Linked DNA regions of Fulvivirga ulvae. The protein of the gene in region 2 interacts with the protein of the main gene of each other region in a pairwise test. Links are inferred from orthologs where the notes say so. Each region holds a gene or a part of one and is shown on either strand. Other genes may lie near its edges.

The links.
Region 1: the proteins of ftsA (region 2) and LVD17_RS13230 interact in binary tests that used the Escherichia coli proteins (3 or more experiments, as listed by UniProt). The link is inferred for Fulvivirga ulvae from one-to-one orthologs.

The regions. Positions count from the first base shown.
Region 1 is NZ_CP089981.1:3,154,151-3,165,437, reverse strand. What follows is about bases 5,419-8,410. They hold LVD17_RS13230 (rod shape-determining protein), read right to left. Parts: upstream 7,432-8,410; coding sequence 6,406-7,431; downstream 5,419-6,405. Other genes in these bases: purH (bifunctional phosphoribosylaminoimidazolecarboxamide formyltransferase/IMP cyclohydrolase), read right to left, coding at 7,514-8,410; mreC (rod shape-determining protein MreC), read right to left, coding at 5,465-6,343; LVD17_RS13240 (Rod shape-determining protein MreD), read right to left, coding at 5,419-5,465. Outside these bases: LVD17_RS13265 (thymidine kinase), read right to left, coding at 1-192; LVD17_RS13260 (2Fe-2S iron-sulfur cluster-binding protein), read right to left, coding at 451-777; LVD17_RS13255 (DUF8457 domain-containing protein), read left to right, coding at 849-1,859; rod shape-determining protein RodA, read right to left, coding at 1,865-3,136; mrdA (penicillin-binding protein 2), read right to left, coding at 3,136-4,947; more of LVD17_RS13240, read right to left, coding at 4,944-5,418; more of purH, read right to left, coding at 8,411-9,037; purN (phosphoribosylglycinamide formyltransferase), read right to left, coding at 9,126-9,707; LVD17_RS13215 (geranylgeranylglycerol-phosphate geranylgeranyltransferase), read right to left, coding at 9,713-10,594; LVD17_RS13210 (TonB-dependent receptor), read right to left, coding at 10,739-11,287. UniProt on the Escherichia coli protein: Forms membrane-associated dynamic filaments that are essential for cell shape determination. Acts by regulating cell wall synthesis and cell elongation, and thus cell shape.
Region 2 is NZ_CP089981.1:505,922-517,104, reverse strand. The notes cover bases 16-2,903. They hold ftsA (cell division protein FtsA), read left to right. Parts: upstream 16-749; coding sequence 750-2,057; downstream 2,058-2,903. Other genes in these bases: ftsZ (cell division protein FtsZ), read left to right, coding at 2,101-2,903; LVD17_RS02250 (cell division protein FtsQ/DivIB), read left to right, coding at 16-651. Also shown: more of LVD17_RS02250, read left to right, coding at 1-15; more of ftsZ, read left to right, coding at 2,904-3,687; LVD17_RS02235 (hypothetical protein), read left to right, coding at 4,173-6,026; LVD17_RS02230 (TonB-dependent receptor plug domain-containing protein), read right to left, coding at 6,120-8,195; LVD17_RS02225 (DUF4197 domain-containing protein), read right to left, coding at 8,504-9,304; LVD17_RS02220 (endo alpha-1,4 polygalactosaminidase), read right to left, coding at 9,423-10,481; LVD17_RS02215 (fibronectin type III domain-containing protein), read right to left, coding at 10,597-11,183. UniProt on the Escherichia coli protein: Essential cell division protein that assists in the assembly of the Z ring. May serve as the principal membrane anchor for the Z ring.

The DNA.
Region 1 (11,287 bases), 2.6 Mb from region 2 along the record:
ATGGGATACTACATCACTTTTGTGATACCTGACGTCAACGGCAGGTTTAAATATTTCAACCTTCTGCTTTGCTATAAGCGATCGGTTTAATCTTCTTATCAATTCTTCGGTTTTCCCGGAAAACATACACCCGCAGATCACCTCAATCCACCCCGTTTTCTTGGCTTTACCAAAATTAGGCTCTACAAACATTCTTCAAAAATAGTAATTAGATACGAGACTTGGGATATGGGGCCGGGGTTTTGATGCGAGAGCCGGGATTTGCATGTTGGTTAGGTGGGAAGACCGGAGTATTGTGACAGACATGGTTAGCAGTGAGCGGTGTTTGGTAATCGGTGTGATTTGCGGGTTGGCTATTGGGAGGAAGACGGGAGTAATGGTGACCTGAGGGTTGGTAAACTGAATGATGAAGAGAAAGCAGTTAATGGCAAACAGGAAATGGTAAACAGACTAGTCTGAGTATTTCATATGGGGTAGTTTGCTGGTTTCGGGGACTTTAATAACAATCTCCCCTTTTTCGACTATGCACTGGCAGGTTAATCTTTCGTTGGGTTTTAGTGCGTTCATATCTGCAAAGCGTTTTTCGTGTGTAGTGAGGGGGCCGAGGTTTTCTTCGCCTTCCAGGATTATGGCTTTACAGGTAGTGCACCTGCCTTTGCCACCGCAGGCATGCATCCAGTCGACAAAATTATCCTGCAGTATATTCAATATTGATTCAGGCGCTTCGTTGCCTGAAATGATTTTGTTATCGAGATTTTTGATAACGATCTTGGGCATATTTGCTAACTTTATAAATGTATTTGCCAGACAAAGGTAAAAACGATAATTGATTAGGGTAATTGAAAAGTATGGAAAATAATCTCAATAATAAGGGAATCGAGGACTATTGTAACCGGTTCTGTGAAATTGTAGTCAGTCAACATTTTAATAATAACCAAACAATCTCCGGTAAGGAAATACTGGAACTTCAGGAAATAAGGCAAATTAATTTATTCGTAATCAAATACTTACTTTCTGAGTGGACAAAGGAAGTCGCCAGACTCAAAAGTCCGTACTTCAATTACGATGCCCCCGAGGCCAAGGTAGCCCTCAAAGAATTTATGAACATCCTCTCCAGGCATATTTCAGTTGAAAAGAAATATTTTATGCCTTTGCTAAAGCAAGCTACAAGGGATACACTGCTACTGATATTTTCTCCGTACGATTATTATATGCATCTCATTCATGACCCTGAGCAGCAGGAATTATCCCTTAAGGAGCTAAAAAGGATGTCGAAATATGTGAAGATCAACAACAATTTGCTTCAGGCTCTTATAGGGAAAATAGAAGATCAGGGTTATCAGCGAATCTCTGAAGAGAAAGCCGGCAAACTCCTTAATGAGGTGTTTCAAAACATTCAGGAAAGCCCTGCGGATACGGATGAGTATATTGAAATCTTCTCCAGAACTTTGCCTCTTTCAGAAGCTATTGTCTACGGCGAATCTTCTAAAGTAAATGCTCCTGCTCAAACTACCAATTCCCTGTCGAGGGAAAGGCCTGTAAATGAAATAACGGAAGGTACTGTATCCACTATTAATGACAAGCACTCTGCCGAACAAAAACCTACTATCGCCGACAGCCACCGTAACCAGAAGATTGAAAGCATCAGAAGACATATCAGCATAAATCAACGGTTTATGTTTATCAACACACTGTTCTACGGTGATGAGGAGACTTATAACCGGGCCATTGATTATCTGGACAACTGTGAAGACAAAAGATCTGCCTCATTATATCTTGCTTCGGAATACCCGGAATGGGACAAAGAAAGCGAAGAGGTAGGCGAATTTATGGAGCTTCTGGAAAAGCGGCTTTCATAGCCGCCTTACCTTACCAGCACCTGCATTCTGTGTGCATCAAGTTTCAGAAAGATAAAAATGAGTATGGTAAATCCAATGAGTGATGACCCTCCGTAACTAAACATAGGCAGGGGAATACCAATAACCGGGAATAAACCTATAGTCATACCAATGTTTACTGCAAAGTGAAAGAATAAAATACATACTACGCTATATCCATACACTCTGGCAAATCGCCATTTTTGTCTTTCTGCTATAAAAATGAGTCGCAACAGCAAGGTCACAAACAGCGAAATCAATATAAAGCTGCCAATCCAGCCGTGTTCCTCACCAATCGTACAGAAGATAAAATCGGTACTTTGCTCTGGCACAAAATCGAACTTCGTCTGGGTACCTCTCAGGAATCCCTTACCTGAAAAACCTCCACTGCCTATAGCAATTTTTGACTGAGTTACGTTCCAGCCATATCCCAAAGGATCAGCATCTGGATTGATCAGCGCTTTGATCCTGTTCTGTTGATGTGGTTTCAATACATCTGAAATAACGTAATCAACACTTTTTATAACACCTGTCACTAACAAAGCTCCGGCGACAACAAGTGTTATTCTTTTCGGTGTTCTTTTACCGAAGAAAATAATAAGCAAAGCAATAGATACAATGCCTATATATAAATACAAATGATTTGGAACAAGTAGGGTCAGAATAAAGATAATACCAGCGGCCGTTCCCAACAAAAGCAACATGGGAGACATACCCTCTCTAAAAAAAACAAAAAGAAAAATGGAATAGACCATAGCGGTACCTGTATCCCCTTGCAACATAATCAATACTACAGGAAAACCAATGATACCAAACAGGATGGCCTGATTTTTCAGATGATCCATTCGAAAGCCACTCGTACCTATAAATTTAGCGACCGCCAATGCTGTAGCAAACTTGGCAAACTCAGAAGGCTGAAGTCTGAAAGCACCGATCTCGAACCACGACTTGGACCCTGCCACTTCCCGGCCAAACACCAGAACGAAGATGAGTAAAAACATTACTCCTCCAAAAATGAAGTAGCCGAAGGTATCATAAAATTTAAAGTCAACTACTAAAATAGCTATGATCAACACCACTGAAGCAGCAATAAACATCAACTGCCTTCCACTATTCAGGGTAGTGCTAAAAATATTCTGAACGGCTGTTTCATCATAGACTGCCGCATATATGTTCAACCAACCCAGTATCACGATCAGGAAGAACAATAAAACAGTTGCCCAATCCAGCTTACTTACTATACTATCCGATCTTCTCACTATAAAAATTCTCCTTTCTTCACGTATTCCTCTATATGAGGCCGCTTGGTTTCACCCAACAGGTATTTTTCTATCATCAGGCTGGCAATTGAGGCTGCTGCCCTGGCACCCTGCCCGGCGTCTTCTACATACACCGAAACGGCTATTTTGGGATTATCTTTGGGCGCAAAGGCTATAAAAACCGAATGATCTGGCAACGGATCATTTTGAACTGTTCCTGTTTTTCCGCATACTACAATATCCCGTAACTGTGCCCGGTATTGGCCGGTCCCTGATTCTACCACCTTGGCCATGGCCTCAACGGCTATTTCAAAATGCTCAGGAGAAACTGATGTATAGTGCTTTTTTGCATACTTCGGAAGGGGTTGACCTGTCTCCCCAACAGATCTTACAAGGTGCGGGATATAGTAGTAACCTCTGTTTGCGACTGTTGCCGCAAAATTTGCCATTTGCAGCGGCACTACAAGGTTTTCTCCCTCTCCAATAGCGATGGAGTAAATATTTGAATATTTCCAGGGCCTGTTATTGTAGGCACGGTCATAATAAGAAACACTAGGTACCATTCCTGACTTCTCGTTGGGCAAGTCTATTCCCAAAGGCGCACCCAAACCGAAACTTTCGATGTGCTTGTGCCATTTGGCTAATCCAATACGTGTATCTTCATATGTATCCTGCGAAAGCTCTTGATTAACAACGCGTTTCATTACAGTATAAAAATACGGGTTACAGGAGTGTTTAATGGCTCCCACCAGATCTTCGTACGAATGTGGCCCATGGCAGCCAATTATGCCCCTGTTACAGGCTATCCTGGTGTGTCTGTTTACTACGCCTTCCTCTAATGCCACCATAGCCTGAACTATTTTGAAAATCGAACCGGGACGGTATTGCGCCATTAAAGGACGGTTAAACAAGGGCTTCATTGTATCCGCACTGATGGAAGCGAAATTCTCACTGTAATTTTTACCCGTAAGCTGCTTAGGATCATATGATGGCCCGGACACAATCGACAATATCTCTCCTGTAGCAGGCTCAATGGCCACTATACTTCCTGCTTTGCCCTCCATCAGTTTCTCTCCATATCGCTGCAGGTCGATATCCACGGTAGTTATCAGGTTTTCTCCAGGGATGGCAAGAGTATCATATTTACCACCTTCAAAATCGCCCTTCTCTATACCCCTTACATTCCTGATCTTAAACTTCACACCCCTCTTGCCCCTGAGTTGCTTTTCATAGTAAGCTTCTATGCCGCTTTGGCCAATATAATCGCCCTGCCGGTAGTAATTAAGTGTATCTCTGTCCAACTGCCGCTGGTTGATCTCGCTGACATACCCTAATGCGTTGGCCATTACGGGATATGCGTATGCCCTGGTCGTTCTTGCCTGAATATCGAATCCTGGAAAATCAACCAGGTAGTCTTCCACACGGGCCAAATCGGTATTCGAGAGCTGCTTAATAAAGATATTGGGCTTAACATACGAGAAGCCTTTTGTTTTGGACATCTTCTCGTACTTACTTTTGAATTCTTCGGGAGTAATATTAAAAAGTTCGCAAAACTGTAATGTATCCAGTTTGGCAACTTCCTTGGGGGTAATGGTCAGATCGTATTGGGGAGTGTTATAGACTATAAGCTTGCCGTTCCGGTCATAGATCAAACCTCTGTAAGGGTACTCTACTATACGGTGAATAATATTACTGGTAGCAGCCTGCGCATATTTATCGTCCAACACCTGAATGGAAAACAGTTTGATCAGAAAGATTATCGCAACGACAATCACTATCAACTGTATTACATTCTTACGTGAATCGTTCATAGTCCTCTCCTCTTATTATAAAACAGGTATTGTGTAATCAGAATTACGGCGAAAGTAAACCATGTACTAAAAAAAGCTTTGGATAGTGTAAAGCCAAACAATCCAAAACCTGCAGACTCAATAAAAAACAACACACAGTGGTGGAGAAAAATTAGTGGCAAAGCGTAAAAACTAAACCATTGCCAGCCATTCAACCGGACTGTAGGCATCGAGCCTGTGTCATAGCCTCCCTGCGGTGTAAGCAGGTTGAGCCAGTAGTTCCTTATAAACATTATAAACACGCACGATGCTGCATGAATTCCCAGACTATCATAAAAAATATCAACTGATATACCAAGAATAAAACCCAGGGTCATTAAGGTTAGTACACCGGTCTCCACAGGCAATACAAGTAAAAAGGCCACATACAAGAAGCAAAAAGACTTATCAAAAAGCACAAGGTTTTGAAGCAGAAGAACCTGTACTAATACATACAGAAAGAAAGAAATGATTTGTAATATAAGTCTCCTGTTAAGCATTAAAATATTTCCGCGTTAGTTTCCAAAGAATCTTGTTCCGTTTTAAGGCTATTTTTGATGAGGTACACATAGGATAGCTCATTCAAGTCGCTGGCCAATGATATGGTGATGTCGTAAAAAAGAGCATCTTCACGAACCTCTACTTCTTTTATTAAACCTATAGGTATACCCTCGGGGAATATTGCATTGTAACCAGAAGTAACTATAGTATCATTCACCTGAGGTTTTACATGACGGGGAACATACATAAGCTGCGCAATATAGGGATCTATTCCACCCCACTTTACTGTAGCCAGATCACCGGTCCTTTTTACTTTGGCCGAAACCAGCACATCTCCATGCAGAATAGAGGTAATCACAGAAAAGTGTTTCGAAACAATCTTTACTTTGCCAACCACACCATCGTTACCAATAACGCCAAATCCCGGCTCTACACCATCAACTGCCCCTTTGTTTATGGTAATATAGTTATTAAACCTCCGCGTTGAGTTGTTAATGACTTTAGCACTAAAGTACTCATATTTTCTAATGACAATGCTGTCTGTTTCAGGGATGGTAACGCTATCTGCTTCAGACAGGGTGCTGTCGTTTACCTGGCTTATCTGAACCTCAACAAGCTTTTGATTAAGCTGCTCAAGCCTCTCTTTTAAATCTGCATTCTCCCGGGCAAGGTCAGTATTAACCTTTGCCAGACTGAAGTAGTCCGATATATTACCTGACGACTGAAGTAGCCCTGCCGCCAGCCTGTTTGAAGAATTAAAGAATTTAGCTCCCTGATAATTGTTGTTTTGTATAATAAACCAACTACAAAGTATCTCTAGGAAAAGAAATGTCAAGAACGCTCTGTATTGATAAAGAAACAGAAATAATCTTTGCATTTACCCCGTGTTGATCAAAAGTCAAAAAATTTTAGTTAGCCTAACTACCAAACAAACAACAATTATGTCATTAGTACTGCTTTGAAAGAATTCAGATTCTTAAGTGCGTGCCCTGTACCTCTTACCACAGCTCTTAACGGATCTTCAGCAACGTGAATAGGCAATTTTGTTTTCAAGGCAAGTCGTTTATCCAACCCTCGAAGCAACGCGCCACCACCTGTTAGATGGATACCGTTATCATAAATATCTGCTGATAACTCGGGTGGAGAGATCTCCAAAGCTTTCAGAACAGCCTCTTCAATTTTAGACACCGACTTGTCAAGGGCAAATGCTATTTCAGAGTAAGAGATCTTTATTACTTTAGGAATACCCGTCATCAGGTCACGGCCTCTTATTTCATAATCTTCAGGGCCGTCGTCAAGCTCAGTAAGTGCAGAACCTACTTCTATCTTCACTTTCTCTGCAGATCTTTCACCGATCAGCAGGTTGTGTTGTCTACGCATGTAGTCAAGAATGTCGCGGTTAAACGTATCACCCGCTACACGGATAGACTGGTCGCAAACAATCCCTGAAAGTGCTATTACAGCAATCTCAGTTGTTCCTCCTCCGATGTCAACAATCATGGAACCTACAGGCTGTTCGATGTCGATACCTATACCTATGGCTGCTGCAATAGGCTCATGGATCATATAAACTTCTTTGGCTCCGGCATGTTCCGCCGAGTCACGCACAGCTCTTTTTTCAACCTCAGTAATACCTGATGGTATACAGATCACCATACGGTGCGAAGAAGGAAATAATTTCTTACCGCTATCGATCATTTTGATCATTCCTCTGATCATATGCTCGGCAGCATGGAAGTCAGCGATCACGCCATCCTTTAACGGACGAATGGTCTTGATATTCTCATGTGTCTTCTCATGCATCTGCATAGCTTCCCTGCCAATAGCCAATACTTTGTTTGTATTTTTATCGATGGCTATTATGGAGGGCTCATCTACTACTATTTTGTCTTTATGTATGATTAGGGTGTTAGCTGTACCGAGGTCAATGGCTATATCACTAGAAAAAAAATCGAACAATCCCATGTTATGTTGTCAAATGGTTAGGCTTATCAATAAGTGGAAATTTACAAATTAGTTTCTTTTTAACTTGCAAAATTACATTTTTTTAATGTTTGAAATGGCGTATTCCGGTAAATACCATAGCCATGTTGTTTTTATCACAAAAATCAATGGAATCCTGATCTTTAATAGAACCTCCTGGCTGAATCACCGACCTTACCCCCTCACTGTAAGCGATCTCCACACAGTCCGGGAAAGGAAAGAAAGCATCAGAAGCCATAACGGCACCATTAAGATCAAAACCAAAAGTTTTGGCTTTGTGAATGGCCTGCTTCAGGGCATCTACACGTGAGGTCTGGCCTACACCGCTTGCCAGTAGCTGACCATCCTTTGCCAACACTATAGTATTGGACTTGGTATGTTTGGCCACTTTACTGGCAAAGATCAGGGCTGATTTCTCTTCTTCAGCAGGAGCTTTCTTTGTCACTACCTTAAGGTCCTCCAGTGCATCTGTTTTCAAGTCCCTGTCTTGTTCTATTACTCCGTTTAGCAGGCTTTTATATTGTTTTTTTGTATTCAGTTTATATTGTTGTTTCAGCAATATCCTGTTTTTCTTTTGCTTAAGTACCTCCAGGGCATCTTCTGTAAAATCTGGAGCAATCAAGATCTCAAAGAACAACGAATGCATAGCTTCCGCCGCATCTTTATCCATAGTTTTGTTGGTGATCAATACTCCTCCAAAAGCCGAAACGGTATCAGCTGCGAATGCTCTTTCATAAGCCTCCTTCACTGTGCTGCCTGTAGCCACACCGCATGCATTGGTATGTTTAAGTATAGCAAAAGCAGTATCGTCAAACTCTTCAATTAACGAAACTGCCGCGTCAATATCAACAAGATTATTGTAAGAAAGTTCTTTGCCATTGAGTTTCTCCAGCATTGAATCAAGGTCACCGTAATATGCGCCCTCCTGGTGTGGGTTTTCGCCATACCGAAGTACTTTTTTATCTCTCAGGCTTTGCTTAAAGCTACCTACCTCACCGTTGCCATTGAAATAGTTGAAAATGGCTGAATCATAATGAGAGCTCATATCGAAGGCTTTAGCCGCGAACAGCTTCCGGTCAGTCAGTTCGGTAGCTCCTTCTTTTGCTCTTAGCAATTGCTCAACATCAGTATATTGTTCCCGTGAAGATACGATGAGTACGTCCTTAAAATTTTTAGCTGCTGCTCTGATCAAAGAAATACCCCCAATATCAATTTTTTCTATAATATCCTGTTCAGATGCACCAGAAGCTACGGTTTCTTCAAAAGGATACAGGTCAACAATCACTAAGTCTATACTGGGTATTTCAAACTCATCGGCCTGTTTCTGATCATCATCCAGCTCTCTTCTGTACAAGATACCTCCAAACACTTTAGGGTGTAATGTTTTTACCCTTCCTCCAAAAATTGAAGGATAGCTGGTTAAGTCCTCCACAGCTGTTACTTCCACGCCAAGGTCTTCAATGAATTTCTGAGTACCTCCGGTTGAAAAAATCTGAACATTGTTTTTCGCAAGTAGCCTGACTATCGGCTCAAGATTGTCCTTGTAATAAACTGATATTAAGGCCGATTTGATCTTCTTCAAAGACATGAGTTATATTTAGTGATTGAGAGTTGATAGATACCCCTGATCTATCTCTGTAATATATCCGGGCATCCGAAATTTTCAAGCTGCAAAATTATAAATTTTTAATTGAATTATTAATCACTGATTCTATTACCTGCGGATAATGTTGGTATTCTAACTGATGCACCTTATCAGCGACCGTTTCGGCAGTATCCTCTTCGGTGACAGGGCATTTAGCCTGAAAGATAATTTCGCCTTCATCATACTTATTATTAACATAGTGAATACTGATACCGGTCTCTCTCTCTCCTGCAGATTTTACAGCCTGATGAACATTATCTCCGTACATCCCTTTACCTCCGAACTTCGGAAGAAGGGCGGGGTGAATATTGATGATCCTGCCAGGATATGTCTCTACCAAATTTTCAGGAACCAGCAGAAGGAACCCGGCCAGCACCACGAAATCTATCTGATATTCTCTCAGTATGTCAAGCACTTTATTAGTATTCCTCAGATCATCTCTGCTGAAGGCTACAGCGGGTACCCGAAGCTTCTTTGCTCTTTCCAGCACATAGGCTTTGGGGTTATTTGTGAGTATAAGGCTAACCGTAATTTGATTGTTGCTCCTAAAATATTCGGTGATTTTCTCGGCATTGGAGCCGCTACCTGAAGCAAAAATGGCGATTCTCGTCATATTATTTATTTAAACACAACCATGCTTAATATCCCAAGGAACATGATTAATTTACAATAGTTACTCAAATAACTGAAGTCCTTTATTGTGTCGGCCCTGGAGAGCTTGTAGGCCATAAAACCTAAGGGAACAATTAGTAGTAAGCAAAAAAGTGTCATTTCTTCTCCCACAAATATATAAGCTAAAAAGCTAAGGCCTGATAAAAAAGCCAGAGATAGCACATATATAACATTTTTTGTTTTCCTGAGCCCATAAACCACCGGCAAAGTCCTGCAGCCGAAAGTGGCATCTCCTTTCAGATCTTCCATGTCCTTTATTATCTCCCGGATAAGCGTAAACACAAAGGAAAAAAGCGCATAGGCCACCACCAGCAGGTTACCCGACTGAAAAAGTATTTCCACAATGTAGATAGACAGGCCCGTTAATATAGCTACTACAAAATTTCCTATAAAGGGCATCCTTTTTAACTGGTTGGAATAAAGCCAAAGAAGGAGTGCCGACGCAAAATTTATTGCACCTATTTGCCATGAAAGCAGAAAGCCTAAGCCGATGCCTGTAAAATTAAGTACCGTATGGGCAGCCATTGCCACCCGTCTCTTTAAAACCTTGCCTACTACTACACGATGGGGCTTATTGATAAGGTCGATCTTAACATCATAATAGTCATTGATAATATATCCGGCTGCTGCTATCAGTACTGAAGATAACGAAAGTAAAAACAGCTCGTGATGCAATAAATAATAGCTTATATTTTTAGAAGAATCAATTAAAAACGAGGCTGTAAAATACTGGGCGAATACTATGATCAACAAATTCCAGAAGCGGGTAAGCTGGATGAACCCTGATAAGGAGAAGTTATTTGGTTTATAACGTGAGGATGGTACCATCAGGATCAGTTTAGCATGGCAAAGGTAAATCCTGATCAGTACTATTACAATAGATGGGATTTGTATTTAACGTTTCTGTGTTTATCGTTCACAAAGCATGCTTCCGAAGTCTCGCGACTTCGGAAGCATGCTTTGTCCCAATGATTAAAACCTCAAAGCTACAGAAGCCAGGAAGTTTCTCGTGGCTTGTGGATAATAGTAATTCTCCCTTACTACATAATCCGGTCCGCCCTGATAGCCAAAAGTATAACCGTTTGAAGCATAAAGCTCATCAAATATATTATTCACCTGGAACGTAAAGGCCATATCCCTTATAAAATCTGTATGTAAAGTGTACATCAACCTCAAATCATTCACAAAATAAGCATCTATGGCCCGGTTATCGTTTGATGTATTATCGAGATATTGCTTACCCACGTACTTAGAGAGTAAGGACAGCTCAAGTCCTTTTACAGGGAGAAGAGTGATTTGCGATCCGGCTATAATATCAGGTGAAAAGGCAACATCTGTATCTTCATATTCATTTTCTATAATATTGTACTCATCAAAACCGGCCCCATAGTCGTATATGATCTCATTGAACGAACCTACCTTGTTTTGACTAAAAGTGGCATTTGCCATCACCCTGAATCGCTTTGATATATAAAACTGCCCCTGGATCTCTACACCTGTTCTGTAGCTGTTCTTAACATT
Region 2 (11,183 bases):
ATCGTGATCCGGATCGACAACCAGTACGATAATTACTTTGTGAATGAGCAGGATATACTCTCGCTTATGACCTCTGCCGGAGCACATGTAGTTAAAGGTGCCAGTTTTAAAGACCTTAACCTGAAAGAAATAGAAGAAAGAGTAAAAAGTGACAGGTTTATAAAAAAGGCTGAGATCTATAAAGATCTTAAGGGAAATATGCTGGTCAATGTTGATCTCAGAAGGCCATTTGCAAGAGTAATTCAGAGCAACGGTCCTGATGCTTACATAGCTACGGACGGAGCGGTTTTACCAGTGTCAGATAAGTTTTCATCGCGGGTTGTACTCATCTCAGGCAAGTATACCGGGCAACTGGTCAAAAGTGATCTGCTGAGTACAGATGAAGGGAAGAAAATCTATGCTATGCTAAGATTTATCAATAGTGACAAATTCTGGAAGGCCCAGATCGCTCAGATTGATATTGATAAAAAGTTGAATATGACGCTGTACCCCCAGGTAACTAAGCAATATGTAGAGTTTGGGCAACCTGAAGAGTTGGAAGAAAAGTTTAAAAAGCTTGAGATCTTCTATAAGCAAATACTACCACGAAAAGGGTGGAACACTTATGAAAGAGTGAATTTAATGTATGAAGGACAAATAATTGCGGAATAGTTACAGCTGGACGGTTTACGGTAAGATAACTGAAAAGGGTAAGATGAAATCCGCAAATTAAAAGAGAAACAACCACTAATAAATAAATAGTTACAACCATGGAAAATGACAAAATAGTAGTCGGACTTGACATTGGTACCACGAAGATCTGCGCTATCGTGGGACGCAAGAACGAGTTTGGGAAGCTTGAAGTTCTTGGTATGGGCAAAGCGGAGTCAGATGGTGTTATCCGCGGTATAGTAACCAATATTGATAAAACGGTAAACGCGATTGAAAAGGCGGTTAGGGAGGCTGAAGATCAATCGGGCATCGATATCAGAGTAGTCAATGTAGGTATTGCCGGTCAGCACATCAGAAGCTCTATACATCATGGCAGCATCACAAGAACCTCTAATGATGATGAGATCACCATTGAAGATATAAATAGATTGAGCAATGACATGTACAGGATCGTAATTCCTCCCGGGAGTGAGATTATACATGTTATGCCACAGGACTATACGGTAGATTATGAAGACGGTATTAAAGATCCGGTAGGGATGTCGGGTGTAAAACTAGAGGCGGACTTTCATGTAATTACGGCTCAGACAAATGCCATCAATAACATAAACAAATGCGTAAGACGTGCAGGTTTGGAAATTGAAAACCTTATCCTTGAACCCCTGGCTTCGAGCCTGGCCGTATTAAGCGATGAGGAAAAAGAAGCTGGCATTTGCCTGATCGATATCGGTGGTGGTACTACTGACATTGCTATTTTCCATGATAACATAATAAGGCACACCGCGGTGATACCTTTCGGAGGTAACATCATTACTTCAGACATTAAGCAGGGTTGCATGGTGATGCAGCACCAGGCAGAGCTGCTGAAGACGAAATTTGGTAAAGCAATTGCGGAAGAAGCCAGCCCCAACGAGATTGTTTCCATACCTGGTATCAGAAATAGGGCTCCAAAGGAAATATCCATTAAAAACCTGGCTCATATTATTGAAGCCAGAATGGAGGAGATCATAGAGCTGGCACATACTGAGATCATCACCTCTGGCTTTGAAAACAGGCTGGCAGGTGGTATTGTCATCACCGGTGGTGGTGGCCAGCTGAGTGGACTTAAGCAACTGGTAGAGTATATGACAGGGATGGATGCCCGGATCGGATACCCTAATGAGCACCTGGGAAGAAGTAAAATGGATGCTGTTAAGAGCCCTATGTTTGCTACTTCCGTTGGCCTTGTGCTTTCAGGTTTTAGAGCCCTTGACGAACGGGAAAACAGGTACAAGGAGGTTAGAGCGGCCAATAACAGGCCGGGGACAAAGAAAAAGGAAACCGGAAGCGGTGACTTCTTCAGTAAAATACTTAACAAAACAAAGGGATTGTTAATTGATGACTTAGACGGAAAAAACGAGTATTAACGATCCGGAATTAATTTTTGCAACCACTAAATTTTAAATAGTTATGTCTGAAAATGCATACAAATTCGATATTCCAAAGCACCACAAGTCGATCATCAAAGTGATCGGTGTGGGAGGCGGTGGAAGTAACGCTGTTAACCACATGTTTAACCAAGGCATCAAAGATGTAGAGTTTGTTGTTTGTAATACCGACTCTCAGGCTTTGAAAACCAGCGCCGTGCCGGGTAAGATCCAGATAGGTGTTAACCTTACCGAAGGTCTGGGAGCAGGAGCTAATCCTGAAGTAGGTAAAAATGCTGCATTGGAAAGCAAGGAAGAAATAAGAGACCTGTTGGGCAATGATACCAAAATGGTATTTATTACAGCAGGAATGGGCGGGGGTACAGGTACTGGTGCTGCACCGGTAATCGCCCGCATAGCCAAGGAAATGGACATACTTACAGTAGGTATAGTTACAGCTCCTTTTGGCTTTGAAGGAAAAAAGAAAGCCACTCAGGCTGAAATAGGGATCAATTCGCTGAAAGAGAATTGCGACACCGTATTGGTTATACTTAACGACAAACTGAGAGAGATCCATGGTAACCTCTCCATTGGCAATGCCTTTGCACAGGCCGACAATGTATTAACAACAGCAGCTAAAGGTATTGCGGAGATTATAACAGTTGCGGGTTATGTAAACGTCGACTTTCAGGACGTGCGAACTGTAATGCACAATGCAGGGGCCGCGGTTATGGGATCAGCAGAAACCAAAGGAGAAAACAGAGCGAGGAAGGCTGCTGAAGAGGCATTGGCCTCTCCATTATTGGATAACAGAGATATACTTGGAGCTCAGAAAATATTACTGTCCATTATTTCAGGGGATCAGGCTGAATTACAAATGGATGAGCTTACAGAGATTACCGAGTACATCCAGGAGCAGGCTGGTGACGATGCTGAGGTGATCTTCGGTCACGGTGTGGATCCTGATCTGGGAGATAGCATCAGAGTGACTGTAATTGCCACGGGGTTCGACCATGACGAGGCCTATCTGCCTGAAAACAGACGAAAAGAAAAGCAGCTGGAGAAGGAACAACAGCAGGTAGAGCGAAAGGTGTATGACCTTGAGGCGAATAAGCAGATCAATATGTTCTCCAACGATAACTCAGTAAATAACACTCAGGGTGAAATAACCAAGAGAGAAATTGATCAGCCTTCTTCCGGGAATAATAACAATGGTAATTCATCAAGTAACTCTCAGGAAAGAGGTTATTCATTCACGAGCCCGGTAAATGCAACCGATGACGATGGAGACGACGGACTTTTCTCAGAGTTGGAAGAAGAGTTTGAGATTATGGATGAAAATGATACTGATCAGCACATCAATGATGATGGTATGATGGATATCCGAAGTACTAAAGACAGGCTTCAGGAAAAAGCACAGGAAAGACTTCAAAAACTGAAAGGCTTGAATAAGTCTGAGATGAATGCCAATGAATTTAAAGAAAAGCTGGATGTGCCCGCTTATTTAAGAAGAGAGGTGCGTTTGCAAAATGTACCCCATTCATCCGAAGCACATGTGTCTAAGTATAATCTGAATGATGATAACCAGATTTTAGGTAACAACAGATTTCTGCATGATAATGTAGATTAAGACTACTGATTGGCATTAGCAGCATAGAACCGGCTTACTCCCAATTGTAGTGGTTGTTGGTTGTAAATTTTTCGGCCGGTGCTGTGATGCCATTTTTTAAACGTGAGACCTCCCGGGTGCGCCCGGGAGGTTTTTTTCTTGTTCCCAGACAGGTTCTTTAACATGTTCCTTCCTCTGGACAGGCAGGCCTTTGCCAGGTTCTTTTATTTGAATCAAAGATCATTGTTTTTACTTCCTGATGGATGTCTCTTGAAGAGAACCCCTCGGCAATTGTGTACTCCGCATCATTTAACAGTACTCCATTCTCTTTATCCCATTAGCATCAAAAAAAGTATCAATAGGGACCTTTCGGAAAGTAAAATGTGGCTTTTGGAAAGTTGAATATGTGATTTAGTGCTAAAATTCGTTTTTTGAGCAATTACATGGATTTGTGAATGGACATTTGTATTTTGTTTAATCGCTTAAACACCCAAAACCTTTACGCTATGAAACTTGAAAAGATACTGGACAACCTTAACTCCTTTGAGAAAAACTCCTTCCTTAAAATCATTGATGGAATTGTTGCAGAGAAACCTAAGAATACAAAAGAAGTCGATAAGATACTTAATGATGCTAGTGGGGGTGATTTAAAGGCCATGGACAGTATTAATATTTCAAAAGTATTTAATCTGGTTACTGATGAATTTGCAGAATATGTAAAGCAGGAATTTTTAAATGCAACCTCTCAAATAGATATCCTTACGGATATTTTAGTAAGGGATGGTAACTGCATTATGAAACAGGATTGGTTATCGCGTTTGTATGATACAGAGTTAAAGCAATTAATTAAGAACACAAAGATTTTTCAGTCACAAATAGACGATGAAAAATCCGAATTAGATCCGATAAGGCAGCGTGACTACCAAATTTACAGGGCATGTGTAAATACGGCATTAAACAATGATTTGGAAAACAATTTGGAATGTAAAGTAAGTTCTGATGAACAGTCAATGCTAAATACCCTAGCCCGAGAACTTGAGTTATCAAACGAGGAAGTTAAGCTTATCAATTATATGGTAGTTTCTGTAAAGCAGATGGATATAGATACCATTATTAACGAACTCAAAAACCTCGGAATCATATTTTACTCCAAAAAGACAAATATGGTTTATGTAGCGGACGAGGTAGTTTCAGTACTAAGAAAGGTTAAAGGTAAAAACGTAGCTGATAAATTTTTCAGAAGGGTGCTGCGCCAGCTTAGGGAGCCACAAATTAATATGATTTGTAAAAAGCACAATATGGACTGGCGGAAAGACTTGGACAGTAAGATGAAGGGTATAATAAAGGAGGGAATTTCATTTACGGGTGTTCTGGTTAACGATATACATAAAGAAGGTGTTACTCTGACCGAAAAGAAGAAATTCATCAATGATTTGTGCGACAATAAACTTAGAATAGTTACACCCCTTAAAGGAGTCACCATCGAAGATAAGTTAGCAAACCTTGTTAGTTACTTTGAAGATATAGAGAGGGATGATAAAGTAGGAATATCGATTGACGGTTATGAGAAACTGCTTATTGAACTTGGAGAGACCATTCCAAAAGTTAATAAGCTACTGAAAGATGAGTTTGAGTTGCAAGATGAAAATGTCATGAAAAGCAGCTATTTGCTTGATTATAATATCAAACCTATAGATGTTTTAGAGATTATACCGGAGGCTGAACTCTGTAAATTCTGTGAAAAAAGAGATATAAAGACTCGGGGAGATGTAATTGTTAATATCCTTGATAATTACACGGATGCTGAAAATTTATATTTGGAGAACTATTCTAGCATTGGCTATAGAGACTTGGGTACATTAAAAGAGAATGGAATTACAGTAAAAGAGGCGGAGATTGGGATATTGTTTGAAACACTTACGAAGAAAATATTTTCGAACCTTGGATTTTCGGTTGATGAAGATTTAAGAAAGCAAATCAATACCTCTAAAGACAAAATTGACATTCTGCTCAATATGGGTAACGATGATCTGATACTCGTGGAGTGTAAGTCGGTGAAAGAAAGTGGGTATAACAAATTTAGCTCTGTTTCGCGCCAGCTAAAATCTTATATGAAACTTGCGGAAAAGAATGGTCATAAAGTGATAAAGTCATTATTGATAGCTCCTGATTTTTCTGACGACTTTGTTAAAGATTGTGGTTTGGACTACGAGTTGAATCTTTCTCTAGTGACTGCGAACTCCTTGACCAAAATCCAGGAGGCGTTTAAATTGTCTAAGCACAAGACATTTCCATATAACCTCCTCATGAGAGATGTGTTAATACAAGAGGACAGAGTAATTAAAGCCATCGGGAAATAAAAAAATCTCCAGTCATTCACGACCGGAGATTTAAACTTTGTATTTCTACCCCAAGACCTGTCCCCCGACAGGTCTTTTGCACAACACGTTTAGTTAGTTATTCCTGAAAGTATACTGCAAAGAAGCAGTAATCCATCTGCCCTCCTGAGGATAAGCAAAGCGGGTACTGCCACCCTGATAGTATTTGGTATCAGCAATGTTCTTTACTCTCAGGTCCACCACAAGGTCATTGAATTTTACATTTAGTCCGGTATTGATGACAAAAGCCGCATCCGTGTAGTTGTCAGGTACACTTGAGTCCGAACCCAGAGCGGTGATTGGAGAAAACTGTGAGGAGACATATTTTAAGCCAACGTTAAAAAATACCCTGTTTGAAAAATAATAAGTACCAATCACATTAGCTGTAAAAGAGGGGATATTCGATATTTTTGAATCATCCACTTCGTAGTCCGTGGCATCTATCGCATGCTGATAGGTGGCATTTGCAAGTATATCAAGATTACCCACTTTTGTTCTTACCTGCTCCTCTATTCCCCAACTGGTTAATGACCCGGCATTTCTATATTTAGGGTCTTCGGGGCCAGCCTCGGGATCACGATAAATAAAATCAGTCAGAGACTGGTAGAAGAAGTTGATATTATTGTAAACTTTTGAAGATAACAATCTTGAGTCCAGCGTTAACTGCAACGCCTGCAGGTTCTCAGGCAGCAAATCCCTTGAGCCTGAATAAGAGGGGAGACTATTGTAGCGGTACCAATAAGGGGCATCTACAAAGGACTTGGAGTAAGAAAGCCTGACATTATGCGATGAACTCGCCTCATAAATAAGTGCCAACCTGGGACTAAGCGCATCCACATTGTCACCTTCATGTCGGTTTTTAATGTCGTAGCGGAAGCCAGCATTGACCAGAAGGTTATCAGTGAGGTTGTGTTTCCATTGTGTAAAGCCAGAGTATATGATCTCCTCTCCTTCCTCCATCAAAGGTGTGGCCGTATCTAAAAAGGTATCCAAAATGCCGGTGCCATTAGCAGATGTGGCCAGAAAACTGTCATATACATTCATCCAATCTACCTGAGTGCCTATCAGTACGTTCCCTTTTGGGTAGTGAAATGTAAATTGAGCTATACCGCCAAGGTCACGGTCCCACCAGGCTACTACCGAATTGACACGGTTAACGGGCGATGCTATCAGGTGTCCTAAAACCTTTGTGTTATCACCATAAAGATCAAGTTTAAAATCTACCGATTTGGAGAAAGTACTGGTGTAGCCCACTTTTACACGCCTCATTTCCTGTCCCAGGCCGGGCTCTTCGCCAAAGATGTCGTCAAAATCATTCTTGTTATATATTTCACCGGTGCCGCCACCATCGGTGAAAGGCTGCTGTATTTTTCCCTTGGTCGTATTAAAGAAAATGTCGAATTTACCCATGGTTGCCTGAATGCCGATATCATAATCACCCTGCACGGCACCGAGATATGCCACACCATCTTCTGTTGTAGCTGAGCTATAGTCATCAGCCGCATTAATATCTCTTTTTTCACCTTCGGCAGAATAATGATAGCCCCAGGCCAGGATATCCTTATCCACGCCGAGCCCGGTACCGGCAGCAGCAGATATGTATTGCTGCCCATGGTTTCCACTGGCAACCTTTACCTGGGTGCCATCCAGCTCCGACCCTTTGATCGTGATAATGTTTACTACTGCTGTAAGTGAAACGTTACCGTATATAGAAGAGCCGGGACCTCTCACAACCTCAATTTGCTTGACCTTGTCCAGGCTTATGCTGTAATCGGGGTTGGACATAGAGTATGCCCGAGAGTTTAACCTGTGTCCGTTTACCATAAAAAGTATTTTTTGCTGAGCAGAGGCGTATATGCCGCGCATGCTGACATTCATTTCATTGTGGTCTTCTACGGCGGTGAAGCCTGGTACATAGGTAGTTAATACTTCTTTGATATTTCGTGCTCCTATGGCGTCTATCATTTCACGGGTAACCACCGTCATAGGCACCGGTGTTTTAAGCATCGATTCTGACTGTAAGGAGGCGGTGGTAACTTCAATATTCATAAGCTCCTCCAAAGTCATATTAAAGTATGCACTGTCAATGTCCTGAGCAGTTACACATAGTGTAACCAGCATACTTAAGGTAAGTAAGTAGATTTTTTTCATTATATGGGATGTGTTTTAGGGATAAGGAAGATGTCCTTTAAAAAAATATAATTGCTAAAAGTTAAAAAATATTTTAACCCGAAACTTATAATAATGAAAGTTCAGAAACAAGAATTAACCGGTAATTTTCTTTTTGGGTGTTTTTGTATAAATTATGTTATATAATGGAATTTTTGGAAATATTTGATTGATGAGGCTTGGTATTTTAAGGTGATCATTTAGAGGTAGTTACGTGGGAAGTGGTGATGATCCGAAGATAAAAAAAGCGTACTTTTTATGGTACGCTTTTACTAGTTTACAATATTTTTTTATCCCTGAGCTTCGGGGCTTCCAAAGACCTTTTCAATTATACTGCTTCCCCAGGCGAACGGGTCTTGCCGGATCTTGGTCTCTTCGTTACCAATCAGATAAAACAAACCATCTATGGCCTTTTCTGTAGCGTAGCCATCAATAGTTTCGGGAAGCGATGTATTGATAAAATCGCTCACCTTAACTGTACCCAGCCCGGTATTGTACTCATAATTTAAAAAGCCTACGATGCTCGTGTATATGGCATTGGCCTCAGTCTGGTCAAGTGCACTCTTCACATCTGGCTGGAAAGCATTGAACAATGCCTGATTGGTCTTGCTATAGAAGTAATGTGTTGCAGAGGTATCAGAACCCTGAAGTATGCCCAAAGCGTCATCAAAGCTCATACTTACAATGGCATCACCAAAAATTGGCAGAGCCTTATCAGCGGCTTTTTCAGCACCGCGATTCATAGCTACTATAAGCTCTTCAAAAGGATCACTGTTAATGTCAGGGTTAAGGGCTACATATGCATTCAGAATAGTGCTATAAGGCACACTGGTAAAACCTAAATTAATAGATCCGGTTTGAATAGTATTCTGTAGAGATTTAACTTCGGGAGGAAGCAGAATCTTAATGATTTCGTTCTTTAAATATCCATCTACAGAAGATGCCGTGGTTACGGAGTTGTCAAGCCCAACATTCAGAGCCTCTTTTAAGCCTGCGACAATCTCTCCGTTTGTGAGTCCGTTGTCTAGCTCGTCACATGAAATGAAGAAAAAGAAAGATGAAAAAATGAAGATTTTTAAAAAATGTCTCATACAGATAGAAATTTAAATAACGCGTCTCTAGTTAGTTTTAATTCTGCAAAACAAAAACCATACCCATCATTTAATGAAGGTATGATTTTACATTCAGGTACCTCTTTATGCAGTTTAATCACGTCGAAGTAACCTGTGTTTTTCCTGAACTTACTTTCTGACTTTTAATGTATCGCGTGTTTAGTATGCCAATATTTTCGAAATATTCAAAGGCATCAATTATATCCAGGTAAACACCGTCAAAATTGGAATCTAATATCTTTTTTAGATATGAGCCGTCATTTCCGTAGATTATACTCTGCCATTCGGGCTCCCAGTATCTCACTTTATAATTCCCTGCCCAATCAGGGTTTTCGGCATCCATCCAGTCAGGCTTGTTGGTGTTCCATTCACTGTTCCAGTAGTATCGATAGTTTTCTGCTTCGCCAATAGACATATAAGCAATCACCAGCCTCTTCCCTCCATTGGCTTTGCTTCTTAGCTGTTCAACTTCTGAAGCACTAAAAACCGAACCATCTGTAAAGAATAGATCCATGATCAGTAAATCGTAGTTTGTTGATGTCACTGCTTCAATAAATGCTGTTTTCGAAGTGAATTCGCCGGGGTTTATGAGATAAAGAAAATTTTTGGCTTCGCCTAATATGGTGATTATTTCGGCATTTTCACCATGAATTGAAATAGGATAGGAGGGTATATTGTCTAACTCGCGCTGGTCTGCAGCAAACGAAATATAGCCATGACTTTCGTTCTGAGTATAAGAGTCATCCATATGAGCCTCGGTAGAGCAATAGTCCGTGGTAAGTATTGTATTGCCTGCATTTTTTGATACATCAAGCAAACCCATCAGGTATATACTCTCAACTGATGGTGTTGCTTCATCATCATTATCATAACCGTAAAACATGTCTTCCTGTCCGTTGCCATCTATGGCTGTTAAATAATCACTGTCAGGGCTTCCGTCTTCTTCGCCGTTATCAGTAACGAGTTCAATGCCATTTTGGGGGATGACGAGAAAATCCGGATGCAGGGCTTTTGAATATTGGCTTATGCCTATTACATAATCACGCATTTCCTGTCGGTAGTCAATGTTTAGTGGTGATGGCGGCGCCTGTAGGTCTTCATCATGACAGGCAGCACATGTTATGATTAAAAGAGGCAGAAAGAACTGGTTTTTCATTTTAACTTTTACTGCCTAACGTGGTCTACGGTGGTAATGGTATGTAAATAGCGTTTGAAATTTCTTTAAGGAAGATTAAGAGCCACCATGCTGCGTATATGGTGGCTCTTTTGGGTTAATACTTTATAATTCTGACCTGCTTTACTATTGATGAAGGAGTTATAACCTTTAGAAGGTAAGCTCCGGCTGGTAATGCTTCCAGGTTAAACCTGTTGGATTGATTGCTGATCAAAGCATTGGCCATTACTCTTTCACCTTTGAGGGAATAAATCTCCATAACAATCTTTTCTTCTTCAACACCTCTTAAGTCAATAGTCAATAAGTCGGTTATCGGATTAGGAAATACAGGTATGTCACGATCTTGCAATGGGCTGACTTGTGTGCTCTCATTGTCTGTAGCCGTATGATCAGAAGCAACGCGGGCATTTGTGGCCTCACTGGTATATTCGATTACCAGCAGTGGAGCCTGGGCTGAGGAACCGTTGTAGCTCTCTGCCACCCTTCTTCCTGATCCGGCTAATATCAGAGACAGTGCATTGCCAGGGTTCCAGCCACTCCTGTTGACTATTTCCTGAATGATTTGTGAGATGTCCGAAGTCCTCTGGTCTGTGCCGGAAGCTCCTGTTGAGTTCCATGCCGGTGGATTCCAACTTATTGCAGCAGAAGTCACAGGCCGGTTAGAAATATTAAATGATCCTGAGG